DNA from 3 places in the Methylobacterium sp. A54F genome. Region 3 is predicted to be linked to each of the others. Evidence: predicted binding sites of a transcription regulator. Region 3 holds the regulator's gene; each other region holds the start of a gene.

Region 1 (10,009 bases), on a different contig from region 3:
GATCTGGTGGAGGGCCTGGAGAACGCGCCCGAGGCGTTCATCGGCATGCTGCGCGGGCGCAACTTCGGCAAGCTCGTCGTGAAGGTCTCCTGAGGCGGGGACGCCGGCCGGTCCGGCCCCGCGCCGGGCTTGTCCTCAGCGACGAACAAATGTAGAACAGAACGGTCCGCAAACCATGTGTTTTGCGGGAACAAGCCGACCGCGCGGATTGCGGCGGGTCCGCGCTGAGCCCAAGGATGGGTGGCGGCCGGCTTGCTCGGAACGGCCCTGTGAGATCGACGGCAAGGAGAGAGACATGGCGGGCAGCGTGAACAAGGTGATTCTCGTCGGCAACCTCGGGCGGGACCCCGAGACGCGGCGGCTCGCCTCCGGCGACCCCGTGGTCAACCTGCGGCTGGCCACCTCGGAGTCCTGGAAGGACAAGGCCTCCGGCGAGCGCAAGGAGAAGACCGAGTGGCACTCGGTCGTGATCTACAATGAGAACCTGGCCCGGGTGGCCGAGCAGTACCTGCGCAAGGGCTCGAAGGTCTACATCGAGGGCCAGCTCCAGACCCGCAAGTGGACCGACAACTCGGGCGTCGAGAAGTACACGACCGAGGTGGTGCTTCAGCGCTTCCGCGGCGAGATGACGATCCTCGACGGGCGCGGCGGCGGTGGCGGCGAGTTCGCCTCGGAGGACGAGGGCGGCGGCCAGATCAGCCGCGGCGGCGACTTCGGTGGCGGTGGTGGCGGCGGCCGCTCCTCGGGCAGCGAGCGCCGGGCCCCGGCCGGTGGCGGCGGTGGCGGATCCCGTCCGAACTACGACCTCGACGACGACATCCCGTTCTAGGCCGCGCAGGCCGATCACCGGGATTGCTGCGGGCCAGGCCCCGGGACGTCGCAGAGACGTCCCGGGGCTTTCATCGCGTGGCGGGTCACGGCGGGCAGCCGCGAATTGCCTCCCGGCCCGCGTGGGGTATCCTCCGCTCACCCGTGCGGAGCCCGCCTCCGCCGCGAGGGGAGGGCCGGGATGGGCGCCGGACGACGCGGATCGCCATGATCGACAGCATCGCGCTCGCCGACGTCGTGGTCGACCTTCGCCGCGAACAGGTCACCGGGCGCGACGGGACGCGGCGTGACCTGCGCCCCCGGGCTTTCGCGGTGCTGCGCCGGCTCGCCGAGGAGGCGGGCGACCTCGTCGACAAGGACGCGCTGCTCTCCGATTGCTGGCCCGGGGTGATCGTCACCGAGGATTCGCTGACCCAGTGCATCTCGGAGATCCGGCGGGTCCTCGGGGCGGAGGCCCGCGACCTGATCCGGACGGTGCCGCGCCGCGGCTACCGGCTGATCCTGCCCGAGTCCGCCCCCGCCGCGCCGGCGGAGTCCCCGGAGCCGGCCGGTGCGCCCGCGCGCTTCTGGCCGAGCATCGCGGTCCTGCCCTTCGACGAGTTCGCGGAGGGGCCCGGCGGCTACGGCGCCCTCGGCGCGGGCTTCGCCGAGGACGTCATCACCGAGCTCGCCCGCAACCGCAGCCTGACGGTGATCGCCCGCCAGAGCGCCTTCGCGGCGCGGGCCGCCGGCGGCACCGCCTCCGACATCGCCCGGCTCCTCGGTGTCCGCTACGTGCTGGAGGGCAGCATCCGGCGGGCCGGCGAGCGCATGGTCGTCACCGCCCGTCTCGTCGAGGGACCGAGCGACGGCGAAGTCTGGGCGGAGCGCTACGCCTTCGCGGCCGCGGAGGTGTTCGCGGTGCAGGACGAGCTCGTCGCCCGCATCGCCGGAACCCTGTTCTCGGGCCTCCAGAGCAGCGCCCAGGCCGCGAGCCTGCGCCAGGCGCCGGCGAGCCTCGACGTCTACGCGCTCACCTTCCAGGCGGTCGCGCAGATGCTGCAGCTCACGCCCGCGGGCGTCGTCGCCGCCCGGACCGAGCTGGAGAACGCCGTCGAGCGCGACCCGGATTATCCGGTCGCCCGGATCGCGCTCGGCTTCTGCCTCGCGACGGATGCCGGCATGGCGATCTCCGGCACGGTCGGGCCGGATCGCCTGCCCGAGGCCATCGCGGGAATCCGGACGGGCATCGAGCGCGACCCCGCGATCCCGGTCGGCCATCGCGCCCTCAGCTACGCCCTGCTCCTCGCCGGACGGCACGGCGAGGCGCTGATCGCCGCCGAGCGGTGCATTGCGCTGAGCCCCGGCGACGCGACGAGCCTCGCCTTCCTCAGCCTCGCCCGGACGGCGGTCGGCGCCTACGACGCCGCGCTCGCGAGCATCGAGCGCGCGATCGGCCTCAGCCCCCTCGCACCGGCCTTCTTCCAGGGCATCGCCGCCGGCCCGCTCTACGCCCTCGACCGCTTCGAGGAGGCGGTCAGGCTCACCACCGAGGCGAGCCACCGCAACCCGGGCTACACGATGGCCCACGCCATGGGCGCGGCGGCGGCCATCGCCCTCGGTCGCCGCGACGAGGCACAGTTGCGCACCGCCGAGCTGCTGCGGCAGAGCCCCGCCTTCCACATCGGGCTGCCCCGGGTCGCGCAGGCCTACGGCCAGGACCGGGCCATGACCGAGCGGCTCGCGTCCCATCTGCGGGCGGCGGGCCTTCCGGACCGAGCGGCCTGATCCGCAGCCTTCGGCGGCCCCCGAGCCAACGACCGAGTTCGACGCGGCCCGCGCCCCCCGGGTCGCGCGTCCTCGCGCGGGCCGCCGGCGCCGATCAGCCGCCCTCTCAGAAAACCTCAGCGTCATTTCAGAACGGTTCGGCGCGCCTTCAGGATTCCGGGCGGGGAGGAGGGTAGGGTCAATACAGATGAGGACGACAGAGACCGAGCAAAACAACCCAAGCTCTCAAGTCTCTCTTCCACATCCGGCAAGCATACCGGCAGCAGAAACGACATCGATACACGTCGTTCGGCAGATCGGGATACTCGCCATCACCCGAAGCAACCCACGATCCCAATGGAGACCCGACATGACCCTTCGCATCACCGCCACCGTCGCCCTCGCGCTCTTCGCCACCGCCGCCACCGCCGGCGAGACCCGGACCGTCACGGCCTGGGGCCACGACTTCCAGGTGCGGACGTTCGGCGAGCCTGCCGCCGCGACGATCCAGGCCCCCGCGCGCTACGCGGTCCTCGGCCGGGCCCCGGCATCCCGGTCCTCCTCCGAGGTCGTGTCCGGGCCCGTCGCGCAGCCCGCCGACCGCACCCTCAACGTCTGGGGTGCCCGCGTCTCGGCGCCCGGGCACTGAGGCGACCGAAAGCTCGGCCGGATGCGGGACGAGGCCCCCGCATCCGCCCCGCCCGATGCGGCGGCCCCTCCCGGGCCGCCGGGGACAATCCCCGAACCCGCCGAAGGAGGCTGCCGTGAAGCGCTCGAACGAACGCCGGGCGAAGTGCGCGGTCCTGCGCGCCCTCGACCGCCTGCTCGCGCAGCGGGCCCCCATATCCGGAACCCCAACACCCGAAGCTCTCGCATCCGAGGAGGCCTGAGATGGAGACCGAAGCCCTCCTGAGGCCCGCCGCGCTGCAGGTCTGGCACGTCACCGCGACGGGGCCGAGGCTCGCCGCCCGAGCCCGCTTCGCGACCCTGGCGGATGCCATCCGCCGCGCCGCCGACTACGGGCCCGACGATGAGGCCTGGGTCGTCACGGAGGAGGGCGACCTGCTCTCCCCGACCTGGATCCGCGGATACCGCCACGGGTCGATCGATCGTGCGACGGCCGCCTGACTGCGCCCGGTCAGCGACGAAACGGCGCGAACGCGTTCGCGCCGCAGATGACCGGCAAGCCTTGGCACGCAAGCCCGAAACGGCTACATATCCACAGGAACAAATCGCGAACAAACGTGGCCGTGGGGCGGGTTCTTCCGCTGCGGCGGTGCGTCGGGAGCCAGATCCATGCGGACGGCCGACAAGCAGATCGCCGACATCCTGGTGCGCTACGGCGAGCCCTTCGGGGGCAACGTCTGGCGCGTCCAGGGCACGGCCGTGATCTATCACAAGACGCTGGAGCGCATCGCCGCGCAGGCCGGCATCGCGTTCGACCCGCCGACCATCATCCGGGCCGAGCGGGACGAGGCGGTCATCCTCGTCACCGGACGCCTGCCGGACGGCAAGGCCGGGACGGAGCGGGTGGAATGGTCGCTCGGCGAGGCGCTGATCAACGTCAACTACCGGGTGTCCGGCAAGCAGGCGGCCTACGTCTACGCCATGGCCGAGAAGCGGGGTAAGGACAGGGTCATCCTCAAGCTGATCGAGCTGCACGGGCTCGTCTACTCGGAGGAGGAGGCCGACGAGTTCCGCCAGGGCCACGCGCTGCCGATCCGCGCCGTGGACGACGCCTTCGAGGCGGCCGAGCCCTTCGACGAGGTGACGGAGGCCGAGGGCGACCTCAAGCGCCGCATCGACGAGGCCGAGACCATCAACGCCGTCACCGACCTGATGCTCGACGGGGAGACGCAGGGCATCCTCGCGCGCTTTCCGGCGGGCACCCGGGACGAGGTGCGGGACTACGCCAAGGCCCGCCTCGTCGCGCTCGGCTGGCCGGGCCGCAAGGAGCGCGGCTCCGGCCGGCGCTCGGCCGCCTGACCCGCCCGCTTGACAGGACCGCGTGAGCGTCGCGTCCCATGAACCGGATGGTGCGTCCCGAAGACCTGCAGAACGGCACGCCGGCGGAAGCGCTCACGGGCACCGTCGAGCGCGTCACGTTCCACAGCCCGGATACCGGCTTCTGCGTCCTCAAGGTGCAGGTGCGCGGCCGGCGCGACCTCGTCACCCTGGTCGGGCACGCCCCGGCGATCGGGGCGGGCGAGTGGATCGCCGCGCAGGGGCGCTGGGTCTCCGACCGCTCGCACGGCCTGCAGTTCCGGGCCGACACCCTCCGGGCGACGCCGCCCACCGGCATCGAGGGCATCGAGCGCTACCTCGCCTCGGGCCAGATGCGCGGCATCGGCCCCGCGATGGCGAAGGCGATCGTGGCGGCCTTCGGCGAGGACACCTTCGCGGTCATCGAGGCCGAGCCGCACCGCCTCAGGGAGGTCACGGGCGTCGGGCGCAAGCGCGCCGAGCAGATCCTGCGCGGCTGGGCCGAGCAGCGGGCGGTGCGCGAGATCATGGTGTTCCTGCACGCGAACGGCGTCGGCACGGCCCGGGCGGTGCGGATCTTCAAGACCTACGGGCACGAGGCCATCGCGGTGATGCGGGAGGACCCCTATCGCCTGGCCCGCGACATCCGCGGCATCGGCTTCCGCACGGCCGACGCCATCGCGATGCGGCTCGGGCTCGCCCCCGAGGCCCCGAAGCGGCTCGCCGCCGGCATCGCCTACGCGCTGCAGACCGCCATGGACGAGGGCCATTGCGGTCTGCCGGTCGACGACCTCATCCGGCTGGCGAGCCGCCTTCTCGAGGTGGAGCCGGCGCTCGTCGAGGCCGCCGCCGCCTTCGCAGTGCGGGCGGCCGAGGAGGTGGTGGCGGACGAGCTCGACGGCCGTCCCTGCCTGTTCCTCAAGGGCCTGCACGGGGCCGAGCGGTCCATCGCCGAGCGCCTCGTGGCCCGCGCCGCCGGGGCTCCGCCCTGGGGGGCGATCGACCTCGACCGGGCGGGGCCCTGGGTCGAGGCGCAGACGGGCAAGACCCTCTCCCCCTCGCAGCGGGAGGCGGTGCGCCTCGTGCTCTCGCAGAAGCTGTCGATCGTCACCGGCGGCCCCGGCGTCGGCAAGACCTCGACCCTCGATTCCATCCTGCGCATCCTCGTCGCCAAGGGCGCGCGGGTGCTCCTCGCCGCCCCGACCGGCCGGGCCGCCAAGCGGATGTCGGACCAGACCGGCATCGAGGCGAAGACGATCCACCGGCTGTTGGAGGTCGACCCGCGCAACGGCGGCTTTTCGCGCGGGCTCGACAACCCGCTCGCGTGCGACCTGCTCGTCATCGACGAGACCTCCATGGTCGACGTGCCCCTGATGAACGCGCTCCTCAAGGCGGTGCCCGAGCCGGCGGCGCTCCTCCTCGTCGGCGACGTCGACCAGCTTCCCTCGGTCGGCCCCGGCCAGGTGCTGGCCGACCTGATCGCCTCCGGGCGCCTTCCGGTGGCCCGCCTCACCGAGGTCTTCCGCCAGGCCGCCGAGAGCCGGATCGTGGTCAATGCCCACCGCATCAACGGGGGCCGGATGCCCGAGGCGCCCCCGCGGGGCGCTGAGAGCGACTTCTTCCTGATCGAGGTGGACCACGCCGAGGCGGCGCTGGAGACCCTCGTCGAGGTGGTGACGCGGCGCATCCCCGCCCGCTTCGGCCTCGACCCGGCGAACGAGGTGCAGGTGCTGACGCCGATGGTGCGGGGCAGCCTCGGCAGCCGCAACCTCAACCAAGAGCTTCAGCGCGTGCTGAACCCGAACCCGCCCGCCGCGGTCGAGCGCTTCGGCTGGCGCTTCGCGGTCGGCGACCGCGTGATGGAGACCCGGAACGACTACGACCGGGAGGTCTTCAACGGCGACCTCGGCCGGGTGGTCGGCATCGACGCCGAGGCCGGGATCCTCACGGTCGACTTCGAGGGGCGGGCGGTCGCCTACCCGTTCGCCGAGCTCGACACCCTCAACCCCGCCTTCGCCACCACGATCCACAAGAGCCAGGGCTCCGAGTACCCGGCCGTGGTGCTCCCGGTGACGCTCCAGGCCTGGACGATGCTCGCCCGCAACCTGCTCTACACGGGCGTCACCCGCGGCCGCCGCCTGGTGGTGCTGATCGGCGAGCGCCGCGCCCTCGCGGCGGCGCTCCGCGGCACCCGCGCGCGGGCCCGCCACACCAAGCTCAAGGACTGGATCGGCGCCGCCGCGCACGACCTGCGCCTCATCACCACCGAAACCCGCACCGAAACCCGCACCGACGAGGACCCGACGCGATGAACGATCGCTCCTTCACCATCGAATCCTTCGGCTACACCACGACCCGCCTCGTGCGGCGCGACGGCGTCAAGGTCGCCATCCTGTTCCCGCCGGAGGGGGAGGGCGCGCCGTTCCAGCTCTACCCCCACCCCGACACGTTCCCGGGCCTTGGCTTCGCGGGCCTGCCGGCGCCCCTGCGCCCGGAATTCATGCCCTTCGCGAGCCTCGCGGAGGTCGAGACGTTCCTCGGCATCGGCCGACCGGCCGCTGCGGCCCCCCGGAAGCGGGCGCTGCGCCGCGCCGCGACCCCGGAGAAGCTCGCGGCCTGAGGGGAGGCCGACGCCGGTCGGGCCGGGGCGCGGCGGCCGGCCCCCGGGGCGAGGGGAAGAGGCCGGAACGGGGGCACCGGTCCGCCCGTAGACCGGTGCGGATGATGCCGCGCGGCGCCTTGCGCGGGCCCGTGCTGATGATTATTTAACCATCTGATTTCATTCGTATTCCCGAACCTCCGGCGCCGCTCCCAGGCGGCTTCCCGGACGGCTTCGCCCCAGACCAGGTGGGCTCCCCCCGCCGAGACGGAAGAAGACCTTGGCAGACAACACCGATTCCGGCGCGCCGCCCCCGCCCGCCACGGACATCAAGCCCGTCTCCATCACCGACGAGATGCGCCGCTCCTACCTCGACTACGCGATGAGCGTGATCGTGAGCCGCGCGCTGCCGGACGCGCGCGACGGCCTCAAGCCCGTGCACCGGCGCATCCTCTACTCGGCCTTCGAGTCCGGCCACCTGCCGGAGCGCAAGTACGTCAAGTCGGCCCGCATCGTCGGCGACGTGATCGGCCTCTACCACCCGCACGGCGACCAATCGATCTACGACGCCCTGGTGCGCATGGCCCAGGACTTCTCGATGCGCCTGATGCTCATCGACGGGCAGGGCAATTTCGGCTCGGTGGACGGCGATCCGCCGGCCGCCATGCGCTACACCGAATCGCGCCTCGCCAAGCCCGCCACGGCGCTGCTGTCCGACATCGACAAGAACACCGTCGACTTCCAGCCGAACTACGACGAGTCGCGCGAGGAGCCGACCGTCCTGCCGGCCCGCTTCCCGAACCTCCTCGTCAACGGCGCCGGCGGCATCGCGGTCGGCATGGCGACGAACATCCCGCCGCACAATCTCGGCGAGCTGATCGACGCCTGCATCGCCCTCCTCGACGATCCCGGCCTCACCATCGAGGCGTTGAACGAGATCGTGCCGGGCCCCGACTTCCCCACCGGCGGCCTCATCATCGGGCGGGCCGGCACCCGGCAGGCCTACGCCACGGGCCGCGGTTCCATCATCATGCGGGCGAAGTCCCACGTGGAGGAGCTGCGCAAGGAACGCGAGGCGCTGATCTTCACCGAGATCCCGTATCAGGTGAACAAGGCGACGCTCGTCGAGAAGATCGCCGAGCTCGTGAAGGACAAGCGCGTCGAGGGCATCTCCGACCTGCGCGACGAATCCGACCGCGACGGCATGCGCATCGTGGTCGAGCTGAAGCGCGACGCCATGGCGGACGTGGTGCTGAACCAGCTCTACCGCTACACGCCGCTGCAGACCTCGTTCGGCTGCAACATGGTGGCGCTGAACGGCGGCCGCCCGGAACTCCTCAACCTCCGGGACCTGCTCCTCGCCTTCGTGGACTTCCGCGAGGAGGTGGTCTCCCGGCGCACCAAGTTCCTGCTCGGCAAGGCGCGCGAACGCGCCCACGTCCTGTGCGGGCTCGCCATCGCGGTCGCCAACATCGACGAGGTGATCCGCCTGATCCGCACCTCGCCGGACCCGAACACCGCCCGCGAGGCGCTGATGGCCCGCGACTGGCCGGCCCACGACATCGCGCCGCTGATCGCGCTGGTGGACGATCCCCGCCACCGCGTCGCCGACGATGGCACCTACCGGCTCTCCGAGGTGCAGGCCCGCGCGATCCTCGATCTCCGCCTGCAGCGTCTCACGGCGCTCGGCCGCGACGAAATCGGGGACGAGCTGAAGACGCTCGCGGACGAGATCGCGGACTACCTGGACATCCTGCGCTCGCGCGCCCGCATCCAGGGCATCGTCAAGGACGAGCTGACGGAGGTGCGCACGCAGTTCGCCACGCCCCGCCGGACCGAGATCGTCGATTACGATTCGAGCGTCGAGGACGAGGATCTGATCCAGCGGGAGGACATGGTCGTCACCGTGTCCCACGCCGGCTACGTCAAGCGGGTGCCGCTCTCGACCTACCGGGCGCAGCGCCGCGGCGGCAAGGGCCGCTCGGGCATGACGACCCGCGACGAGGATTTCGTCACCCGCCTGTTCGTGGCGAGCACCCACACGCCGGTGCTGTTCTTCTCCGACCAGGGCCAGGCCTACAAGGAGAAGGTCTGGCGCCTGCCGATCGCCGCCCCGAACGCCCGCGGCAAGGCGCTCGTCAACATCCTTCAGCTGCAGCAGCAGGGCGAGCGCATCACCACCATCATGCCGCTGCCGGAGGACGAGGCCTCCTGGGAGACCCTCGACGTGATGTTTGCGACCGCGAGCGGCAACGTCCGCCGCAACAAGCTGTCCGACTTCGTGCAGGTGAACCGCAACGGCAAGATCGCCATGAAGCTCGATGCGGGCGACCACATCGTCCACGTCGAGATCTGCCGCCCCGACCAGAACGTGCTGCTCACCACGGGAGAGGGCCAGTGCATCCGCTTCCCCGTGGAGGACGTGCGCGTCTTCAAGGGACGCGACTCGACGGGCGTGCGCGGCATCAACCTCGCCGAGGGCGACCGCGTGATCTCGATGGCGATCCTCAACGCCTTCGAGGCGAGCCCGGAGGAGCGGGCCGGCTACCTCAAGATGCGCCGCGCCGTGATGGGCGACGCAGCGGAGGGCGAGGCGCCGGAGGAGGCCGAGGAGGCCACCGGCGAGGCCGCGATCTCCACGGAGCGCTACGCCGAGATGAGCGCGGCCGAGCAGTTCGTGCTGACCCTGTCGGAGCGGGGCTTCGGCAAGCGCTCGTCCTCCTACGAGTACCGGACCTCGAACCGGGGCGGGAAGGGCATCACGGCGATGCGCGTCAACCCCCGCAACGGCAGCCTCGTGGCCTCGTTTCCCGTGGAGGCCACGGACCAGATCATGCTGGTGACCAATGCCGG
Region 2 (10,009 bases), on a different contig from region 3:
CATGCGGGGGGGCTGCCGCCCTTTCCCGAGGCGCAGATCGCCGCCGTGATCGCCCTGTGCGGCGACATCCTGGGCCGGCACCGGATCCCGCCCGAGCGGGTGCTCGCTCATTCGGACGTGGCGCCGGGGCGCAAGGAGGACCCGGGCGAGGGCTTTCCGTGGGCCCGCCTCGCCGCCGCCGGGATCGGCCACCTCGTGCCCGCGGCGCCCTTGCGGGACGGGCGCTTCTTCGCCCGGGGGGATGCCGGCCAGCCGATCGAGGCGCTGCAGGCGATATTCACCCTCTACGGCTACGACCTGCCGGTGACGGGCGTGTTCGACGCGGCCACCCACGCGGTGGTCACCGCCTTCCAGCGCCACTTCCGCCAGGAGCGGGTGGACGGGGTGGCCGACGCCTCGACCATCACGACGCTGCGCGACCTGATCGCCGCGCTGCCGGCCTGAGGCTCGTCGGGCGCGGCGGCAGCGCGGGCCTCAGGCGCGCCCGCGCGCCTCCGCCTCGTGCCGCGGCTCCACCTGCGGGTCCGCGGCCGGGGCCTCGCCGCGGGTGCGCCAGAGGCTGTAGGCGATGCCGGCGGCGAGCACCACGACGGTGACGAGGAGCGACACCCACGGCGGCACGTCGACGAGCGAGAAGGTGTCGGCCACCACGATCTTGGCGCCGATGAAGATCAGGATGAAGGCCAGCGCCGGCTTCAGGTAGGCGAAGCGATCGACCATCGCGGCGAGCGCGAAGTAGAGGGCGCGCAGGCCCAGGATCGCGAAGATGTTCGAGGTGTAGACCACGAAGGTGTCGGTGGTGATGGCGAAGATCGCCGGCACGCTGTCGACCGCGAAGATCACGTCGGCGCCGTTGACGAGGACGAGGGCCAGGGCCAGGGGCGTCAGCCACAGGGCCGTCCGGCCGGTCTCGGGGTCGGTCTTGCGCACCGTGAAGCGCTGGCCGTGCAGCTCGGGCGTGACCCGGAACGCCCGGCGCAGCCAGCGCACGACGGCGTTCTGGTTCATGTCGCCCGCCTCCTCGTCGCCCGAGAAGAGCATCTTGAGGCCGGCATAGATCAGGAAGGCCGCGAACAGCGACAGCACCCAGTGCACCTGGTGCACCAGGGCGGCGCCGAGGCCGATCATCAGGCCGCGCAGCACGATCGCCGCCAGGATGCCCCAGACCAGCACCCGGTGGTGGGCGACGCGGGGAATGCCGAGGGAGGTGAGGATGACCGAGATGACGAAGACGTTGTCCATGGACAGCGACTTCTCGATGACGAGGCCCGTCACGTATTCCTGGCCGGCCTTGGGCCCGAGCTCCCACCAGACGAATCCGCCGAAGGCGAGGCCGAGGCTGAAGTAGAAGGCCGTGAGCCCGAGGCTCTCCTTGATGCCGATCTCGTGGTCCTTGTCCCGGTGCAGGACGCCGAGGTCGAAGGCGAGCAGCACGAAGACGAGCGCGTGGAAGCCGAGCCAGAGCCAGACCGGCTTGCCGAGCCATTCGACGTACAGGAGATCGACCATCGGGGACCGTGATGCTTCGCGAGGAGGAAAGCATCGGCTCCGACATCACGGAGGCATGAGGCGCCTCTCGCAAGCCGCCCGCCGGGCCGCCCGCGGCCGTCGGGTGGACGCCCGCGGATCCGGGCGTCTTGCAAGGTGCTCCAAGATGCGTCCCGCCAGAGGGGCCCGCAGCCGATGGGCGCGAGTTAGGGGTAGGATCCCGGCGAATCAAGGGCAGCGGCTGGGCGGCCCGGGCAGGCCTGCCCCGTGAGGCATGTCTTGATAGGCCTCCCTCCGGGAGGCATGCCTTGACAGGCCCGCGCCGCGGGGGCCTTCCGGTGCCGCATGGATGAGTGCTCCGAACTCGCGGTGGTGGGCGGCGGCCCGGCGGGGCTCGCCGCCGCCGAGGTGCTGGCCGGGGCGGGCCGGGCCGTCACGGTCTACGAGCGGATGCCCTCGGTCGCCCGCAAGCTCCTGATCGCCGGCCGGGGCGGGCTCAACCTGACCCACGGCGAGCCGCTGCCGGACTTCCTGGCCCGCTACCACCCCGCCGACGCCCTGCGCGGCGCCATCGAGGCCTTCCCGCCCCAGGCCCTGCGGGACTGGTGCGCGGGGCTCGGGCAGCCGACCTTCGTGGGGTCGAGCGGGCGGGTGTTCCCCGAGAGCTTCAAGGCCTCGCCCCTGCTGCGGGCCTGGCTCGGGCGCCTCGACGGGCTCGGCGTCCGCATCCGCACGCGCCACCGGCTCACGGGCTGGGGCGAGGCCGGCCTCGCCTTCGCGGGCCCGGAGGGCCCGGTGACGGTCCGGCCCCGCGCCGTCCTGCTGGCGCTCGGCGGCGCCAGCTGGCCGCGCCTCGGCTCTGACGGGGCCTGGGTGCCGCTCCTCGCGGAGGCCGGCGTGGCGGTTTCCCCCTTGAGCCCCTCGAACGTGGGCTTCCGGGTCGCCTGGTCGGAGGTGTTCCGCGAGCGCTTCGCGGGCGAGCCCCTGAAGCGGATCGCCCTCACGGCCGGGGCGCGGACGGTGCGGGGCGAGGCCCTGATCACCCGGGACGGCATCGAGGGCGGGGCCGTCTACGCCCTGTCGCGGACCTTGCGCGAGGCGGTCGCGGCGGAGGGCGCGGCACAGGTCACCCTCGACCTGCGCCCCGACCTGACGGCCGCCGCCCTCGCGGCGCGGCTCGCCAGGGGGCGGCCCGGCGAATCCCTGGCGACGCGGCTGCGCAAGGCCGCGGGGCTCTCGCCCGTGGCGTCGGGCCTGCTGCGCGAGGCGGCCGGCGGCCCGCCCCCCGCCGGGGCGGAGGCGCTGGCCGCCCTGATCAAGGCCGCGCCGCTCACCCTGACCGCGACGGCCGACCTCGCGCGGGCGATCTCCACCGCGGGCGGCGTGCGCTTCTCGGGCCTCGACGGGCGCTTCATGCTGCGGGCGCATCCCGGCACGTTCGTGGCCGGGGAGATGCTCGACTGGGAGGCCCCGACCGGCGGCTACCTCCTCCAGGGCGCCTTCGGCAGCGGCCGCGCGGCCGCCGCCGGCATGCTGGACTGGCTGCGGGAGGCGGCCTGACGGGCGCGCCGCCCGCCGGGGCGGCGCGCGCGGCTCGGGTCCAACCTCCCGCGAGGACGGCGCCGGCTCACGGCCGCGCGCAGAACCCCACCATGCCGCCGGCCTCGGCCGGGCAGGTGGCCCGCGCGCCGCCCGGCGCGAAGACGGGGCTGCCCGCCTTCAGGCAATGGGCCGAGACGAAGACCTCGCCACTCTCGCAGGCGAGCTCGCAGCCCTCCGCCGGACAGGTCTCGGCGCGCACGGAGCGGAAGGGCGCGGGCGCCGCCGCGACCGGCGGGGCGGGCAGGCCCGCCTCGCCCTTGGGTCCCGCCTCGCCCTTCGGGCCGGGCTCTCCCTTGGGCCCGACGCTACCCTGCGGACCAGCCTCACCCTTGGCACCCGGCTCACCCTTTGCACCCGGCTCACCCTTGGGCCCCTGTTCTCCCTTGGCACCGGCCTCCCCTTGCGGGCCGGGCGGGCCCTGAAGCCCGGCGATGCCCTGCGGACCGGCCGGACCCGGCTCCCCTTGGGGACCCGGCTGGCCGTTCGGCCCGCAATTGGCCACCACCGCCTCGCGCTCGTCCTCGCCCGCCTTGAGGGTGACGGTGCAGTTCGTCGGCATGTGGGGCAGCCGGAACAGGAAGCGCCCGCGCCGGTCGGCCATCACCGAGATGTCGTCGTCGAGGATCACCACGGTGCCGCCCCGGCGCACGCTGCCCGAGATGCGCAGGTCCCCGGCCTCGATGCGGGCATCGTAGACCATGATGGGCTGGCTCGGGGCCTGGGCCTGCGGCCGCCGCGCCCGCGTCCGGCCCGGCGACGCCGCGGGCGCCTGGGCTGCCGGCGCCTGGGCCGCCGCCGGCGCTTGGACGCCCGCGTCCGGCTGCTGCGCCCCGGCGGGCAGGGCCGCGAGCGGAAGCAGGCCGGCGAGGGCCGTGACGGCGCGCAGCAGACGCATGGACGTTTCCCCGGATGTCGCCGCACCTCCGGAGCGCGGCCGCGGCGACATTGCCGCCGCGCTTCGACGGGGGTCAAGCCTCGGCCGGCACGCCCGAGTCCGCGGGCTCGTCCGGCGCCGTCCACATTCGTCCACAGCCGTCCACAGGCCAACCGTCTGGCAAAAGACGGAAATCCGAACCCGTCCGGAAACCGGTTGAGCTTGTTCACTCTTTGTTCCTAGTCTGTGGGCATGGAGTCGAGCGGGAATGGAGCGGTCTCATGACGAGCCGGAAGCGGACGAGCCGCGGCGGGATCGGACGGCGATCCTCGCGGAGCTGCGCGGCCGCCTCGGGCACGGCCCGGAGCGGCAGGCCGGCTCCGTCCTGCCCATCGGGATTCCCACCCTCGACGGACGCCTGCCCGGGTCGGGCCTGGCGCTCGGCCGCCCCCACGAGATCGCGCCCCTCACCGAGGGCGACGAGGCGGCGGCCCTCGGCTTCGCCCTCGCCCTCGTGGCCCTGCGCCTCGCGCGGGTGCCGGGCGAGGCGCTCCTCGTCCTCGCGCCCGGGCACCCGACGCCCTACGGCCACGGCCTCGCGGCCCTCGGGCTCGATCCGGACCGGCTCCTCGTCCTCGAGGCGGGCGGCGACGCGGAGGTCCACCTCGCCCTGGAGGAGGCCCTGCGGACCGGCAGCCTGCCGGCCGTGGCCGGGTTCCTCGACGGCGGCCTGCCCTTGACCCAGGGGCGCCGGCTCCAGCTCGCTGCCGAGGCCGGCGCCCCCCTGCTGCTGATCCTGCGCCCGGCCGCCGCCGACCTGCCCAACGGGGCGGCGACGCGCTGGCGGATCGCCGCCGGCCCCGCCCTGCGGGACCGCTTCGGCTGCACCGTGCGCGCCCGCTGGCGCGCCCGGCTCGACCGCTGCCGCAACGGGCGGCCCGGGGACTGGCTCCTGGAGTGGGATCATGCCGCGCATCGTTTCGGTCTGCCTGAGCCACTGGCCGATCACGCGCCTGCGCCGCGCGCGGGGCGAGGCTGAGGGCGACCGCCCCGCCGTCGTGGCGGCGGCGGGCCCGGGAGGCCTGCGGCTGACGGCCGTGGATGCGCGGGCCTGGGCGCTGGGCCTGCGCCCGGGCGAGCCCCTCGCCCGGGTGCGGGCGCGGATCGGCGCGGACCTCGCAGTCCACCCGGCCGATCCCGAGGCGGATGCGGCGGCCTTGCTGCGCCTCTGCCTCTGGGCGCAGCGCTACACCCCGCGCGTCGCGCCCTTCGGCGCGGCGGAGGCGTGCGAGGGCTTCTTCCTCGACGTGACGGGCGCGAGCCATCTCCTCGGCGGCGAGGCGTCCCTGATGGACGACCTCCGTGCGCGCCTCGCCGCCCACGCGGTGCCGGCCCGGCTGGCGCTGGCCGGCACGCCCGGCGCCGCCTTCGCCCTCGCCCGCCACGGGCCGGACGGCCGCGTGGTGCCGCCGGAGGAGACCGGGGCGGCCCTCGCCGGGCTGCCCGTCGAGGCCCTGCGGCTGGAGCCGGGCGCCGCCGCGGCCCTGCGGCGGCTCGGCCTGCGCCGGATCGGCCAGCTCGCCGAGGCCCCCCGGGCCCCGCTCAACCGCCGCTTCGGCGAGATCCTCGCGACCCGCCTCGACCAGGCGCTCGGCGCGCGGCCTGAGCCCCTCGCCTGCCTCGGCGAGGCGGTGCGGTACGGCGCCGTGCGGGGCTTCCTGGAGCCGATCGGGCGGCAGGAGACCATCGTGCGGGCGGCCGAGCGGCTGATGCGGGAGGTCGTGCCCCGCCTGGAGGCGGACGGGGTCGGGGCGCTCGGCCTGCGGCTGACCCTGCACCGGGTCGACGATGCGCTCCGCAGCCTCGATCTCGGGCTCGCCGAGCCGACCCTGTGCGCGGACCATGTCGGCCGCCTGCTGGCCCTGCGCCTCGACCGCCTCGGAGCGGCGCTCGATGCCGGCTTCGGCTTCGAGACCGTCCGGCTCGACGTGACCGCGACGGGCCCGCTGCCGCGCCGCCAGGCCGTGCTCACCGGGGCCGCGGCGCCCCCGCCGCTGGCGCCGCTGGTCGACGCGCTGCACCAGCGCCTCGGCCGCCGGGTGATCCGGCTGGAGCCGCAGGGGAGCCACATCCCCGAGCGGGCCGACCGGCTGATGCCGTGGCGGGGCGGGCCGGGCGGCGGGAAGCCCCGGGACGGGGCGGCGGAGGAGCCGGGACGCGCCGCGCCCGGGACGGCCCCCGTCTGGCCCCGACCGCCGGACGGCGCGCAGCCCCGGCCCCTCGTGCTGCTCGAGCGGAGCGAGGCGGCCGAGGACGTCATCGCGGCGGCGCCCGAGGGACCACCCCGGCGCTTCCGCTGGCGGCGGCGGCTGCACCGGGTGGCCCACGCGGAGGGCCCGGAGCGGATCGCCTCCGAATGGTGGCGCCGCGCCGGCCCGGCCCGCGACTACTACGTGGTCGAGTGCGAGGCCGGCCGCCGGCTCTGGCTCTACCGGGACGGCCCCCATGCCGCCGGCGAGCCGGCCGCCTGGTTCGTGCACGGGCTGTTCGCGTGAGCGGCTACGCGGAGCTCGCCGTCACCACGAACTTCTCCTTCCTGCGGGGCGCCTCCCACCCGCAGGACTACGTGGAGCAAGCCCTGGATTACGGCCTCGCGGCGATCGGCATCGCCGACCGCAACACCGTCTCGGGCCTGGCGCGGGCCTACGCGGCCGCCCGGGTGAAGCCGGCCGGGCCGCGCAGGGCCGGCGACCCGGAGGCGTGGCGCATCCCCTTCCTGCCCGGCGTGCGCCTCGTGACCGAGGAGGGCTTCGAGGCCGTCACCTACCCGACCGACCGGGCGGCCTACGGCCGGCTCTGCCGCCTGCTCTCGACGGGCAACCGCCGCGCCGCCAAGGGGACGTGCCGCTTCGCCTTCGACGAGATGCTGGGGGCGGCCGAGGGCCAGGTCTTCCTCGCGATGCCGCCGGAGCGCCGGGCCGTACCGCCGCGGGCCTTCGCGGAGCGCCTCGCGGCCCTCGCCGAGGCGGCGCCGGACCGCACCTACCTGGCGGGCAGCCACGCCCGGCGCGGCGACGAGCGCCGGCGCCTGGGCCTGCTCGCCGAGCTCGGGCGGCGCCTGCGCGCGCCCCTGGTGGCGGTCTCGGACGCCCTCTACCACCATCCGGACCGGCGCCCGCTCCAGGACGTGCTCGCCTGCATCCGCCAGGGCTGCACCCTGGAGACTGCGGGCACCCGCCTGGAGGCGAATGCCGAGCGCCACCTGAAGCCCGCCGCCGAGATGGCGCGCCTCTTCGCCGACCATCCGGACGCCGTCGCCCGGACGCTCGAGATCGCGGCCGCCTGCAGCTTCTCGCTGGGCGAGCTGAAGTACGAGTATCCCGAGGAGCCGGTGCCCCCGGGGCTCAGCGCGCAGGCGCACCTCGAGGCCCTCACTCTGCGCCGCGCGGAGTGGCGCTACCCGGACGGGGTGCCGGACCGCGTGGCGGCGACGCTGCGGGAGGAGCTCGCCTTCATCGCGCGGCAGGACTACGCTCCCTACTTCCTGACGATCAGCGCGATCGTCGACTTCGCCCGCGACCGGGGCATCCTCTGCCAGGGCCGCGGCTCGGCGGCGAACTCGGCGGTCTGCTTCTGCCTCGGCATCACCGCCGTCGACCCGGCCCACCATCGGCTGCTCTTCGCCCGCTTCATCTCCGAGAACCGCGGCGAGCCCCCCGACATCGACGTCGACTTCGAGCACGAGCGCCGCGAGGAGGTGATCCAGCACCTCTACGCGACCTACGGCCGCGAGCGGGCCGCGATCTGCGCGACGGTGATCCACTATCGCCCGCGCTCGGCGATCCGGGAGGTCGGCAAGGTGCTCGGCCTCACCGAGGACATCACCGGCGCGCTCGCCGAGACCGTCTGGGGCTCCTGGGGCCGCGACCTGCCGGACGGCCACGTGGCGCAGGCCGGGCTCGACCCCGGGAACCCGCTGATCCGCCGGGCGGTCGACCTCGCCGTGTCGCTGATCGGCTTCCCGCGCCACCTGTCGCAGCACGTCGGCGGCTTCGTGCTGACCCGCGCGCGCCTCGACGAGACGGTGCCGATCGGCAACGCCGCCATGCCCGGCCGCACCTTCATCGAGTGGGACAAGGACGACATCGACGTGCTCGGCCTGATGAAGGTCGACGTGCTGGCGCTCGGGATGCTCTCCTGCCTGCGGCGCGGCTTGGACTTCCTGGAGCGGGATTACGGCCAGACCTACCCGACGCTCGCGGACCTGCCGGCCGAGGACGCGGCCGTCTACGCGATGCTGTCGCGGGCCGATTCGGTCGGCGTCTTCCAGGTCGAGAGCCGCGCCCAGATGGCGATGCTGCCGCGCCTGAGGCCGCGGGCGTTCTACGACCTCGTCGTGCAGGTGGCGATCGTGCGGCCGGGCCCCATCCAGGGCGACATGGTCCACCCCTACCTGCGCCGCCGGGCGGGCGAGGAGCCCGTGGAGTACCCGGCCCCCCACCCCGAGCACGGCCCGGCCGACGAGCTCTACGCCGTCCTCCACCGGACCTTCGGCGTGCCCCTGTTCCAGGAGCACGCCATGCAGATCGCCATCACGGCGGCGGATTTCAGCCCGGCCGAGGCCGACGGGCTGCGGCGCGCCATGGCGACCTTCCGGCACAACGGCGCCATCGGGGGCTTCGAGGAGAAGTTCGTGGGCGGCATGACCCGGCGCGGCTATGCGCGGGACTTCGCCGAGCGCTGCTTCGCGCAGATCCGCGGCTTCTCCACCTACGGCTTCCCGGAGAGCCACGCGGCGAGCTTCGCGCTCCTCGTCTACGCCTCGGCCTGGCTGAAGTGCCGCCATCCGGACGTGTTCCTCGCCGCCATCCTCAACGCGCAGCCGATGGGCTTCTACCAGCCGGCCCAGCTCGTGCGGGACGCCCGCGCCCACGGCGTCGAGGTGCGGGGGCCGGACGTGAACGCGAGCGACTGGGACTGCACCCTGGAGCCGGCCGCCGAGCCGCCGCCCCCGGGCGCGCCCCGGCGCCTCGCCGTGCGGATCGGCCTGCGCCAGGTGAGCGGGCTGCCCGAGGCCGCGATGCGCCGGCTCGTGGCGCTGCGCGGCAACGGCTACGCCAGCATCGAGGGCCTGCAGGCCGCGCTCGCGCTGCCCCGCAACACCCTGGAGCGGCTCGCCGAGGCGGATGCCTTCCGCTCCCTCGACCTCGACCGCCGCGCCGCCCTCTGGGCGGTGCGCAGCCTCGAGGGCGGCGGGCGGAGCCTGGCGGCCACGGCGGACCGGCGCGCGCACCTCGACGCGCCCCTCCCCCTCTTCGCGCTGCATGCCGACGACGGCCTGTTCCGGCACGAGCCCGCGGTGGCGCTGCCGGCCCTCGCCCCCTCCGAACAGGTCGCGGAGGACTACACGGCGACCGGCCTCTCCCTGAAGGGGCACCCCGTCGCCTTCTTCCGCGCGCGCCTCGCCCGGATCGGCGCGATCCCCACCCGCGCCCACCTGGCCGAGGACCTGCCCCCCGGCCCCGTGACGGTGGCGGGCCTCGTGCTGACCCGCCAGCGGCCGGGCACCGCCAAGGGCGTGGTCTTCCTGACGCTGGAGGACGAGACCGGCATCGCCAACGTCATCGTCTGGCGCAAGGTGTTCGAGGCGAACCGCCGGATCGCCATGACGGCCCGGTTCCTCGCGGTGCGCGGGCGCGTGCAGGGCCAGGGCACGGGGGAGCACCGGGTGGTGCACCTCGTCGCCGAGCGGTTCCGCGACCTCACCGGGGAGCTGCGGGCACTGCGCGAGGGCGGCGTGCGGCTGCCGGCCGAGACCACGGACTTCGGAGCGCCCGCGGACCGGCGCGTCTTCCGCAGCCGGGACTTCCATTGAGTGGCCGTCGCACGGAAAGGCTCTCGACAGCCGCCGGCCCGTCCGTAGAGTGCCGCCATGCTTCGCCTCGCCTTCGCCCTCTCCCTCCTCCTCAGCCCCGCCGCGGCCCGGGCCGACACCTGCGACGGGCTCGCCCAGCAGATCGCCGCGGCGACCGGCGGCAAGGTCGG
Region 3 (10,009 bases):
TCAGCTTCTGGATGACGGTGAGCGGGGCGCTCACCGTGATGGCCTCGCTGTTCGTGGGCGAGTTCGCCCGCACCGGGTGGCTCGCCTACCCGCCGCTCTCGGGGCCCGCCGCGAGCCCGGGCGTCGGCGTCGACTACTACATCTGGGCCCTGCAGATCGCCGGCATCGGGACGCTCCTGTCGGGCATCAACCTCATCGCGACCATCGTGAAGATGCGCGCGCCCGGCATGACCATGATGAAGATGCCCGTCTTCGTCTGGACGTCGCTGTGCACCAACATCCTCATCGTCGCCGCCTTCCCGATCCTCACCGCCGTTCTCGCGCTGCTGTCGCTCGACCGCTACGTCGGCACGCACTTCTTCTCGAACGACCTCGGCGGCAACCCGATGATGTACGTCAACCTCATCTGGATCTGGGGTCACCCGGAGGTCTACATCCTCATCCTGCCGGCCTTCGGGATCTTCTCGGAGGTGGTCTCGACCTACTCGGGCAAGCGGCTCTTCGGCTACGCCTCGATGGTCTACGCCACGGTCGTGATCACGATCCTGTCCTACCTCGTGTGGCTGCACCACTTCTTCACGATGGGCTCGGGCGCCTCCGTGAACTCGTTCTTCGGCATCACGACGATGATCATCTCGATCCCGACGGGCGCGAAGATCTTCAACTGGCTGTTCACGATGTACCGCGGCCGCATCCGCTTCGAGGTGCCGATGCTGTGGACGGTCGGCTTCATGATCACCTTCGTGATCGGCGGCATGACCGGCGTGCTGCTCGCGGTGCCACCGGCCGACTTCGTTCTGCACAACTCGCTGTTCCTGATCGCGCACTTCCACAACGTGATCATCGGCGGCGTGGTGTTCGGGCTGCTCGCCGGCATCACCTACTGGTTCCCGAAGGCCTTCGGCTTCAAGCTCGACCCGTTCTGGGGGAAGATGTCGTTCTGGTTCTGGCTCACCGGCTTCTGGTTCGCCTTCATGCCGCTCTACATCCTCGGCCTGATGGGCGTGACCCGGCGCCTGCAGCACTTCGACGACCCATCGCTGCAGATCTGGTTCGTGATCGCGGCCTTCGGCGCCTTCCTGATCCTGCTCGGCATCCTGTCGTTCATCGTGCAGCTCGTCGTCAGCTTCATGCGGCGCGAGGCCCTGCGGGACACGACGGGCGACCCGTGGGACGGACGGACCCTGGAATGGTCGACCTCCTCGCCGCCGCCGGACTACAACTTCGCCTTCACGCCGGTGATCCACGACCACGACGCCTGGTCCGACATGAAGCGCCGCGGCTACAGCCGCCCGCTCCAGGGCTACCGGCCGATCCACATGCCGCGCAACACCGGCACCGGCGCGATCCTCGGCGCCCTGAGCCTGGTCTTCTCGTTCGCGATGATTTGGTACATCTGGTGGCTCGCGGCCCTGAGCTTCGCGGCGATGGCGGTCGTCACCATCCTGCACACCTTCAACTACAACCGGGACTTCTACATCCCGGCGGACGAGGTGGTCCGGGCCGAGAGCCGGCGGACCGCCCTCCTGAGCGGACGGGTCTGATCCGATGGCTTCCCACGCAGACGCGGTCGTGAGCCCGCGGCAGCTCCCCGCCCAGGACGCGCCGGTCTTCCACCTGGAGGAGGACCACCACCCCGAGAACGGCACCGCCCTCGGGTTCTGGCTCTACCTGATGAGCGACTGCCTCATCTTCGCGGTCCTGTTCGCGACCTACGCCGTGCTCGGGCGCAACTACGCGGCCGGGCCCTCGCCCAAGGACCTGTTCGAGCTGCCGCTGGTGGCCGTGAACACGTCCATGCTGCTCCTGTCCTCCATCACCTACGGCTTCGCCATGCTGGAGATGGAGCGGGACCGGCAGGGCGCGACCCTCGGCTGGCTCGCGGTGACGGGTCTGTTCGGCCTCTGCTTCGTCGGCATCGAGCTCTACGAGTTCGCCCACCTGATCCACGAGGGCGCGACGCCGCAGCGCAGCGGGTTCCTGTCGGCCTTCTACACGCTGGTGGGCACCCACGGGCTGCACGTCAGCCTCGGCATCGTCTGGCTCGTCACCCTGATGGTGCAGGTGCGCCAGCGCGGCCTCGTGCCGGAGAACCGCCGCCGGCTGATGTGCCTGTCGATGTTCTGGCACTTCCTCGACGTGATCTGGATCGGCGTCTTCACCTTCGTCTACCTGATGGGAGTGCTGCAATGAGCGCGGCCGCGAAGACCGCCCACCCCGCCGCGGACGACGCGCACGCTCACGACGCGCACGGCCACCACCACGAGGGCGGCGCCCACGGCACCTTCCGGAGCTACATGACCGGCTTCGTGCTGTCGGTCATCCTCACCGCGATCCCGTTCTGGCTGGTGATGGCCGACGTGCTGGGCGATGCCCGCATCACGAGCCTCGTGATCATGGGCTTCGCGGTCGTGCAGATCTTCGTGCACATGATCTACTTCCTGCACATGAACACGAAGTCCGAGGGCGGCTGGACCTTCCTGGCCCTCATCTTCACGCTGACCCTGGTGGTGATCACGCTGATCGGCTCGCTCTGGGTGATGTACCACCTCAACGCGAACATGATGCCGATGTCGCCCGCGGACATGAAGCACCACATGCCCTGAAGTCGGCGCCGGCCGACGCCCGCGCCGCTCCGGTCCCGTGTCGCAGCCTCCATCCGACGTCCGGCCGCCGCGCCGCGCCGCCGCCCTCGCACTCGCGGGCGCCTGCCTCCTGGCAGCCTGCGCCTTCCTGGCGCTCGGGATCTGGCAGGTGGAGCGGCGGGCCTGGAAGCTCGACCTCATCGCCCGCGTCGAGGCGCGGATCCACGCGCCGGCGGCGCCAGCCCCGCCGCCCGCGGAGTGGACGCGGATCAAGGCTGCGCAGGACCCCTACCGGCACGTCGCGGCCGCCGGCACCTACCTGCGGGACGCGGACACCCTCGTGCAGGCCGTGACCGAACTCGGCGCCGGCTTCTGGGTGCTCACCCCGCTGCGCGACACGCGCGGCTTCACCCTCCTGATCAACCGCGGCTTCGTGCCCGCGGAGCGGCGCGACCCGGCCGCCCGCGAGCCGCCCGCGGGCGAGGTCTCCGTCACCGGCCTCCTGCGCCTCACCGAGCCCGGCGGCGCCTTCCTGCGCGCGAACGACCCGGGGGCCGGGCGCTGGTATTCCCGCGACGTCGCGGCGATCGCGGCCGCGCGCGGGCTGCCCGAGGCGGCCCCCTACTTCGTCGACGCCGACGCCACGCCCGCGGGGGCCCTCCCGGTGGGCGGCCTCACGATCGTGGCCTTCCGCAACGACCACCTCGTCTACGCCCTCACCTGGTTCGCGCTGGCGGCGATGTCGGGGGCGGGGGCCCTCTACCTGCTGCGGGACCTGCTGCCGAGGGACCTGCGCGGCCGGCGCAGCAACCCTTGAGCCCGCGCGAAGCGTAGCCGGCTTGAAAACCGCAACGCTCGGCGCAACGCTCGGCCGCGCACCGGGTTGTTGCACGCGACGCACGGGGGACGACGATGCTCGGCTGGTTCAGGGCGCTGATGCCCCGTGAGGATCGCTTCTTCGACCTGTTCGAGCGGCATGCCCGCACCCTGGTGGCCGGCGCCGAGGCCCTGGAGGGCGTCCTGCGCGGCGGCCCGACGGTTCCCGAGCATTGCCGGGTGATCGTGGAGCAGGAGCAGGCGGCCGACGCCATCACGGCCGAGGTGCTCCTCGCGGTCCGCCGCAGCTTCATCACGCCCTTCGACCGCGGGGACATCAAGGACCTGATCCAGTCGATGGACGACGCCATCGACCAGATGCACAAGACGGTGAAGACCATCGCGCTCTACGAGGTGCGCAGCTTCGAGCCGCTGATGCAGGAGCTTGGCGGCACGGTGGTGGAGGCCGCCCGCCTCACCGCGCAGGCGATTCCCCTCCTCGGCGCGATCGGCCAGGAGGCCGGCCGCATCAGCACGCTCACCGAGGCGATCACCAAGGTCGAGGGGCGCTCGGACGAATTGCACGAGCGCGGCCTGCGGGACCTCTTCGCCACGCACGGCAAGGCCGGCCCGGACAGCAACGCCATGGCCTACATCATCGGCAGCGAGATCTACGGGCACCTCGAGGACGTGGTCGACCGCTTCGAGGACGTCGCCAACGAGATCAGCGGCATCGTCATCGAGAACATCTGAGCGATGGACGCGGGCGCCCTCGCCTTTCCCCTGCTCGCCGGCCTCGTCGGCTTCGCGCTGCTGTTCGACTTCCTGAACGGCCTGCACGACGCGGCGAACTCGATCGCGACCATCGTCTCGACCCGGGTGCTGCGGCCGCAATACGCGGTGCTCTGGGCGGCCTTCTTCAACTTCATCGCGTTCCTGTTCTTCGGGCTGCACGTCGCGCAGACCCTCGGGACCGGCATCGTCGATGCGGGGATCGTCGACCCGCGGGTGATCTTCGCCGCGCTCGCGGGCGCCATCGTCTGGAACGTCGCGACCTGGATCCTCGGCATCCCGTCGAGCTCGTCGCACGCGCTGATCGGAGGCCTCGTGGGCGGGGGCGTGGCGAAGGCCGGCTTCTCCGCGGTGGTGTGGGGCGGCCTCCTCAAGACCGTCGCGGCGATCGTGCTCTCTCCCCTCCTCGGCTTCGTGCTGGCGCTGCTCCTCGTGCTGATCGTGTCCTGGGCCTGCGTGCGCGCGACGCCGTTCGCCGTGGACAGGCGCTTCCGCATCCTGCAATTCGCCTCGGCCTCCCTCTACTCGCTGGGCCACGGCGGCAACGACGCCCAGAAGACCATGGGGATCATCGCGGTGCTGCTCTACGCGCAGGGGCACCTCGGTGAGAGCTTCCACGTCCCCCTCTGGGTCGTGCTCTCCTGCCAGTCGGCGATGGCGCTCGGCACTCTGTTCGGGGGCTGGCGCATCGTGCACACGATGGGCTCGCGCATCACCCGGCTCAACCCGATGCAGGGCTTCTGCGCCGAGACCGGGGGCGCGCTGACCCTGTTCCTCGCGACCTGGCTCGGCGTGCCCGTCTCCACGACCCACACCATCACGGGCGCGATCATCGGCGTGGGTGCGGCGCGGCGCGCCTCCGCGGTGCGCTGGGGCGTCGCCGGGGATATCGTGACGGCCTGGGTGCTGACCCTGCCGGCGGCCGCCCTCATCGCGGCCGGAACCTACCTCGTCACCGGTCTCTTCGGCTGAGGGTGCGATCCTCTCAGGGCCGAGCCTTGCCGGCGACCTCCCGGACGAAGGCGAGGCAGCGGCTGCGATCGGCCGGATCCGTCACGCGCCCGAAGGCCTCGAGGAGTTCCGCGGTCTGCGCCACGAGGCCGAGATCGGTCGCGCTCTCCTCACGGTCGCCGGCGCCCGCGAGGGGGTCCCCCGTCAGCAAGGCGTCCTCGCTCGTGCCGAGCGCCGCCGCGATCCGCCTCACCATCGTGCGCCCGGACGTCGCCTCCGGCGCCGCCTCGAACCCGGACAGGTTCATGCGGTCGTCGCGCTCGCTCCGCTCGCCACCCATCATGGTACCACGCCCCCACTCTTCGAATTTTGGCCGAACGCTCTAGCTTTCAGTCCAATGATGCACAATCATCCGGTGCACAATGCAGACGTCTACCGAGGTGCGGCGGACCCGCGCAGCGACGGAACGAGACCTGTGCCAGCGCGGGACCGACGCGGGCATCCGGCCGGCGTCCGCGGCCAGACAGCAGAACTCGTGCCGACCGGTTCGAGCCGCTCTTGCGGAACACTTGCGGAACGTTTAGCCTGTTCGCTGTTTGTTTCTGCGACCGCGCGCCGCGTGGGCGCCCACCTTGAGACAGGTCGAACCGATGCTGACGCGTAAGCAGTTGGATCTCCTCCGCTTCATCCAGCAGCGCATGCGCGAGAGCGGCGTGCCTCCCTCCTTCGATGAGATGAAGGATGCGCTGGACCTCAAGTCGAAGTCGGGCATTCACCGCCTGATCACCGCCCTGGAGGAGCGCGGCTTCCTGCGTCGCCTGCCGAATCGGGCCCGCGCGATCGAGGTGATTCGCATGCCCGAGACGCTCGGCAGCGCCGCCGGCGCGGCGAGCGAGGTGCGGCGCTTCACCCCGAGCGTCGTCGAGGGCGGACGGGCGAAGGCTGCGCCGCCGCGGCCGACCACGACGCAGATCGTCGATGAGGCGGGCCGGGCCGTGACGATCCCCGTGATGGGACGCATCGCGGCCGGTACGCCGATCTCCGCGATCCAGAACCAGAGCCATGCCATCACCCTGTCGCCGGACTTCGTGGCGGGCGGTGAGCATTATGCGCTCGAGGTTCGCGGCGATTCGATGGTCGAGGCCGGCATCCTGGACGGGGACCTCGTGGTCATCCGCAAGCAGGAGACCGCCAACACCGGCGACATCATCGTGGCGCTCATCGACGACGAGGAGGCGACCCTGAAGCGCCTGCGTCGCCGCGGTTCCTCGATCGCGCTGGAGGCGGCGAACCCCGCCTACGAGACGCGGGTGTTCGGGCCGGACCGCGTTCGGATCCAGGGTCGCCTCGTCAGCCTCGTCCGGCGCTACTGAAGCGATTCGGCTGAGGGCGGGTCGGGCTCGTCCTCGCCCGGCGGCCGCACGGTGGCGGGCGGTCCCTGGGCGGGTTCGGGCCGCGCCGCGGGACTTGGCCGTCGCCAGGGCGGCGTGCGGACCGGATCGCGGGCGTTCGTGACGCGCGGGCCCTCGCCCGTGAAGCGGATCGCCACGGCGCCGTGCCGGGCGAGGTAAGCCCGGTCGATCACGAGCGGTGCCGCGCAGGCCGCCGGTGCCGCTCGGGCGCTGACGAGGATCGCGGCCCGGGCGCAATCCTCCGCGAAGGCACGGCCATCTCGCACCAGGGCGACCGCGCCGCCCCCCGCCATCGTCGCGGTGCACCCGAGGCGATCGCAGCGCCCGCCCGCGGCAAGCTCCGAGGCCTGCCGCCCGTCCCCGTCGGCGCGCAGCCATTGTTCGACCACGAAGGACGGCGCCCGCCCGACCAGCATCAGCCGGCCTGCGCCGTCGCGCAGCGCGAGGCCCCCGCCCTCGCGATCGACGTAGAGGTCGTGCCGCTCCGGGACCGCCGCGAGTGCGAGGCCGAGGGCCGCCGGGGCGAGGCTCAGCCAGCGCAGGCGCGAGGCCGGCAGCGTCGCGAGGAGCAGGGCGAGGCCGAGGAGCGCGAGGGCGCCCGTGCCGAAGGCCGGCACCACGACGGTGGCGTGGCCGAACCCGGCGATCCACTCGGAGGTCGTGAGCATGCCCCGCACCGCGAGGCCCATCAGCCACCAGACCGGCTGGTCCAGGGCGAAGGGGTAGGCCAGGATGCCGAGCACCGCGGCGGGCATCACCGCGAGGGAGACCAGGGGCAGGGTCAGGGCGTTCCCGAGGATCCCGAACGGCTGCACGGTCTGGAAGTGATAGGTCGCGAACGGCGCGGTGGCGCATTGCGCGACGAGGGTCGTGGCGAGCGTTCCGATGACGGCGGTCCCGGCGAGCGCGATCAGGCGCCCCAGGCGCCCGGCCCCCTCCCGCCGCAGGAACCCGGCGCCGAGGAGCGGCGCGCAGGCGATGAGCCCGGCGACCGCGCCGAACGACATCTGGAAGCTCGGGCCGAGCAGCGCCTCCGGCTCGCGGGCGAGCGCCACCAGCGCCGCGAGGGCGAGGTTGCGCATGCTGAGGGCGGGCCGGTCCACCAGGATCGCGCCGAGCATGATCAGGGTCATGAGGAGCGCCCGCTCGGCCGCCACGTCCCAGCCCGAGAACACGCAGTAGGCGGTCACGCCCGTCATCGCGAAGCCCGCGGCGATCTTCTTGATCGGCCAGGTGAGGGCGAGGAACGGGACGAGGGCGAGGATCGCCCGGATCAGCCAGAACACCACGCCGGCGGCGAGCACCATGTGGAGCCCCGAGATCGAGATGACGTGGTAAATCCCGGCCGCCCGCAGCACCGCGCTGGTCTCCGGGCTGATCAGGCCGCGCTTGCCCGTGACGAGGGCCGCCGCGACCGCGCCGGCCTGCCCCCCGTTGGCGTCGGTGATCCGCCGCGTCAGGGCGTTGCGCGCCGCATCGACCGCCGCGGCGATCCGCAGGCCGAGGTCGGGGGGCTCGGGCGGCGCGCGGACCTCGATCCGCCCCACGAGCGAGCCCACCGCGCCGATGCCGCGGAAGTAGGCGTCGCGGGCGAAATCGTAGCCGCCCGGCCGCGCGGCCTCGGGCGGCGGCAGGAGGCGCGCGGTGGCGGCGATGAAATCGCCCGGCCGCAGCGCCTCCGCCCGCTTGTAGGAGACGCGCACCCGCGCCGGCCGCTGCCCCGCGGCGAGGCCGCCGAAGCCCGACACCCGCACGACCACCCGGGCCCCCTCGTCGCGCTCGTCGAGGGCCTCGATGAAGCCGGTGAGCGGGCCGATGGTGGTGCGGGCGAGGACCGGCGCCTCGACCCGGAGGATCCGCCACTCGGCCGCCGCGAAGCCCAGGAAGGCGGCGACCGCGGCGAGCGCCAGCGCCCGCGCGACGGGGCGCCCGCCGAGCCAGGGCATCGGCGCCAGGCAGGCACCGCCGGCGATGAGCGGCGCGGCGAGCGCCGGACTGCCGTCCGCCGCGGTGAAGCGCACGAGGATGCCGAGGCCGAAGGCGACGGCGAGCCACGGGAAGAGCCGCCGCTGCTCCGCCTCCACGGCGAGGCCGGCGCCGAAGAACGCCCGGATGGCGGGCAACGGGGCGAGGCGGCGCCACGCGACGCCCGACCGCGCCGCCGCGATGCTCCCGGCCCCGCTCCCCCCTCCGCCCATGCGTGCCGCCCGATGGTGCCGCCGGAAACCCTCGCCCGGACGCGCCGCGAATCGCCGGCACGTTCCGGCCCGAACGGCGTTTCCTCAAGTGCTCGGGCTCATGCTACACGCCCGCGACCGGACGGGTCGATCCGACCCGCGGCCCCGCTCCACGCCAACATTCAGTCTCCCCGATGCCGCCAGACGTCGTCACGCGCTTTGCGCCCTCGCCCACCGGCTACCTCCACATCGGAGGCGCGCGCACGGCCCTGTTCAACTGGCTGTTCGCCCGCCGGCACGGCGGCCGCATGCTGCTGCGCATCGAGGACACGGACCGCGAACGCTCCACGCAAGGGGCGATCGACGCGATCCTCGACGGCCTGCGCTGGCTCGGCCTCGATTGGGACGGGGACGTGGTCTACCAGTTCGCACGGGCCGACCGGCACCGCGCGGTGGCCGAGAGCCTGATCGCCAGCGGCAACGCCTACCGCTGCTACGCGACGCCCGAGGAGCTGACCGCCATGCGCGAGCAGGCGCGGGCGGAGGGACGCCCGCTGCGCTACGACGGGCGCTGGCGCGACCGCGACCCGGCGGAGGCGCCGGCGGGCGTGAAGCCGGTGATCCGCCTGCGGGCGCCGACCGAGGGCGAGACCGTGATCGAGGACGCGGTGCAGGGCCGCGTGACCTGGGCGAACCGGGACCTCGACGACCTCGTGCTGCTGCGCTCGGACGGCAATCCGACCTACATGCTCGCCGTGGTGGTGGACGACCACGACATGGGCGTGACCCAGGTCATCCGCGGGGACGACCACCTGACGAACGCCGCCCGCCAGAGCCAGATCTACCGGGCGCTCGGCTGGGACGTGCCGGCCATGGCCCACATCCCGCTCATTCACGGCGCGGACGGCGCCAAACTGTCGAAGCGTCACGGCGCCCTCGGCGTCGACGCCTACCGCGACCTCGGCTACCTGCCGGCTGCCCTGCGCAACTACCTGGTGCGCCTCGGCTGGAGCCACGGCGACCAGGAGGTGTTCTCGACGCAGGAGATGATCGCGGCGTTCGGCCTCGGGGCCATCGGCCGCTCGCCGGCCCGGTTCGACTTCGCCAAGCTCGAGAACCTCAACGGCCTCTACATCCGCGGCGCGGCCGATGCCGATCTCGTCGACGCGATCGAGGCGATGCTGCCCGGCATCGGCGCGGAGCGCGGCCTCTCGGCGCCCCTCGCGCCGGAGCTGCGCGCGAAGCTCGTCGCCGCGATGCCGGGCCTGAAGGAGCG

Evidence for each region. The regulator LexA, encoded in region 3, represses DNA repair genes until DNA is damaged. The targets are predictions, from matches to a motif close to TGTTCNNNNTGTGTTCNG.
Region 1: the regulator LexA is predicted to act here: its motif matches at 3,798-3,815, upstream of ACLBXP_RS09955 (trna delta -isopentenylpyrophosphate transferase).
Region 2: the regulator LexA is predicted to act here: its motif matches at 4,188-4,205, upstream of ACLBXP_RS03655 (ImuA family protein).

The regions. Positions count from the first base shown of each region.
Region 1 covers NZ_JBKFBF010000005.1:46,162-56,170, forward strand. Annotated here, with positions in the region: gene ACLBXP_RS09925 (NADP-dependent oxidoreductase) at 1-93, shown strand, start outside; gene ssb (single-stranded DNA-binding protein) at 296-829, shown strand; gene ACLBXP_RS09935 (winged helix-turn-helix domain-containing tetratricopeptide repeat protein) at 1,036-2,595, shown strand; gene ACLBXP_RS09940 (hypothetical protein) at 2,945-3,223, shown strand; gene ACLBXP_RS09945 (hypothetical protein) at 3,339-3,464, shown strand; gene ACLBXP_RS09950 (hypothetical protein) at 3,466-3,702, shown strand; gene ACLBXP_RS09955 (trna delta -isopentenylpyrophosphate transferase) at 3,871-4,560, shown strand; gene recD2 (SF1B family DNA helicase RecD2) at 4,599-6,869, shown strand; gene ACLBXP_RS09965 (hypothetical protein) at 6,866-7,177, shown strand; gene gyrA (DNA gyrase subunit A) at 7,437-10,009, shown strand, end outside.
Region 2 covers NZ_JBKFBF010000001.1:724,579-734,587, reverse strand. Annotated here, with positions in the region: gene ACLBXP_RS03675 (N-acetylmuramoyl-L-alanine amidase) at 1-444, shown strand, start outside; gene ACLBXP_RS03670 (TerC family protein) at 475-1,509, opposite strand; gene ACLBXP_RS03665 (TIGR03862 family flavoprotein) at 1,834-3,048, shown strand; gene ACLBXP_RS03660 (collagen-like protein) at 3,116-3,985, opposite strand; gene ACLBXP_RS03655 (ImuA family protein) at 4,233-5,003, shown strand; gene ACLBXP_RS03650 (Y-family DNA polymerase) at 4,930-6,519, shown strand; gene ACLBXP_RS03645 (error-prone DNA polymerase) at 6,516-9,839, shown strand; gene ACLBXP_RS03640 (hypothetical protein) at 9,897-10,009, shown strand, end outside.
Region 3 covers NZ_JBKFBF010000009.1:105,300-115,308, reverse strand. Annotated here, with positions in the region: gene cyoB (cytochrome o ubiquinol oxidase subunit I) at 1-1,544, shown strand, start outside; gene cyoC (cytochrome o ubiquinol oxidase subunit III) at 1,549-2,193, shown strand; gene cyoD (cytochrome o ubiquinol oxidase subunit IV) at 2,190-2,606, shown strand; gene ACLBXP_RS16110 (SURF1 family protein) at 2,644-3,402, shown strand; gene ACLBXP_RS16105 (DUF47 domain-containing protein) at 3,498-4,154, shown strand; gene ACLBXP_RS16100 (anion permease) at 4,158-5,165, shown strand; gene ACLBXP_RS16095 (hypothetical protein) at 5,179-5,487, opposite strand; gene lexA (transcriptional repressor LexA) at 5,795-6,517, shown strand; gene ACLBXP_RS16085 (ComEC/Rec2 family competence protein) at 6,511-8,754, opposite strand; gene gltX (glutamate--tRNA ligase) at 8,928-10,009, shown strand, end outside.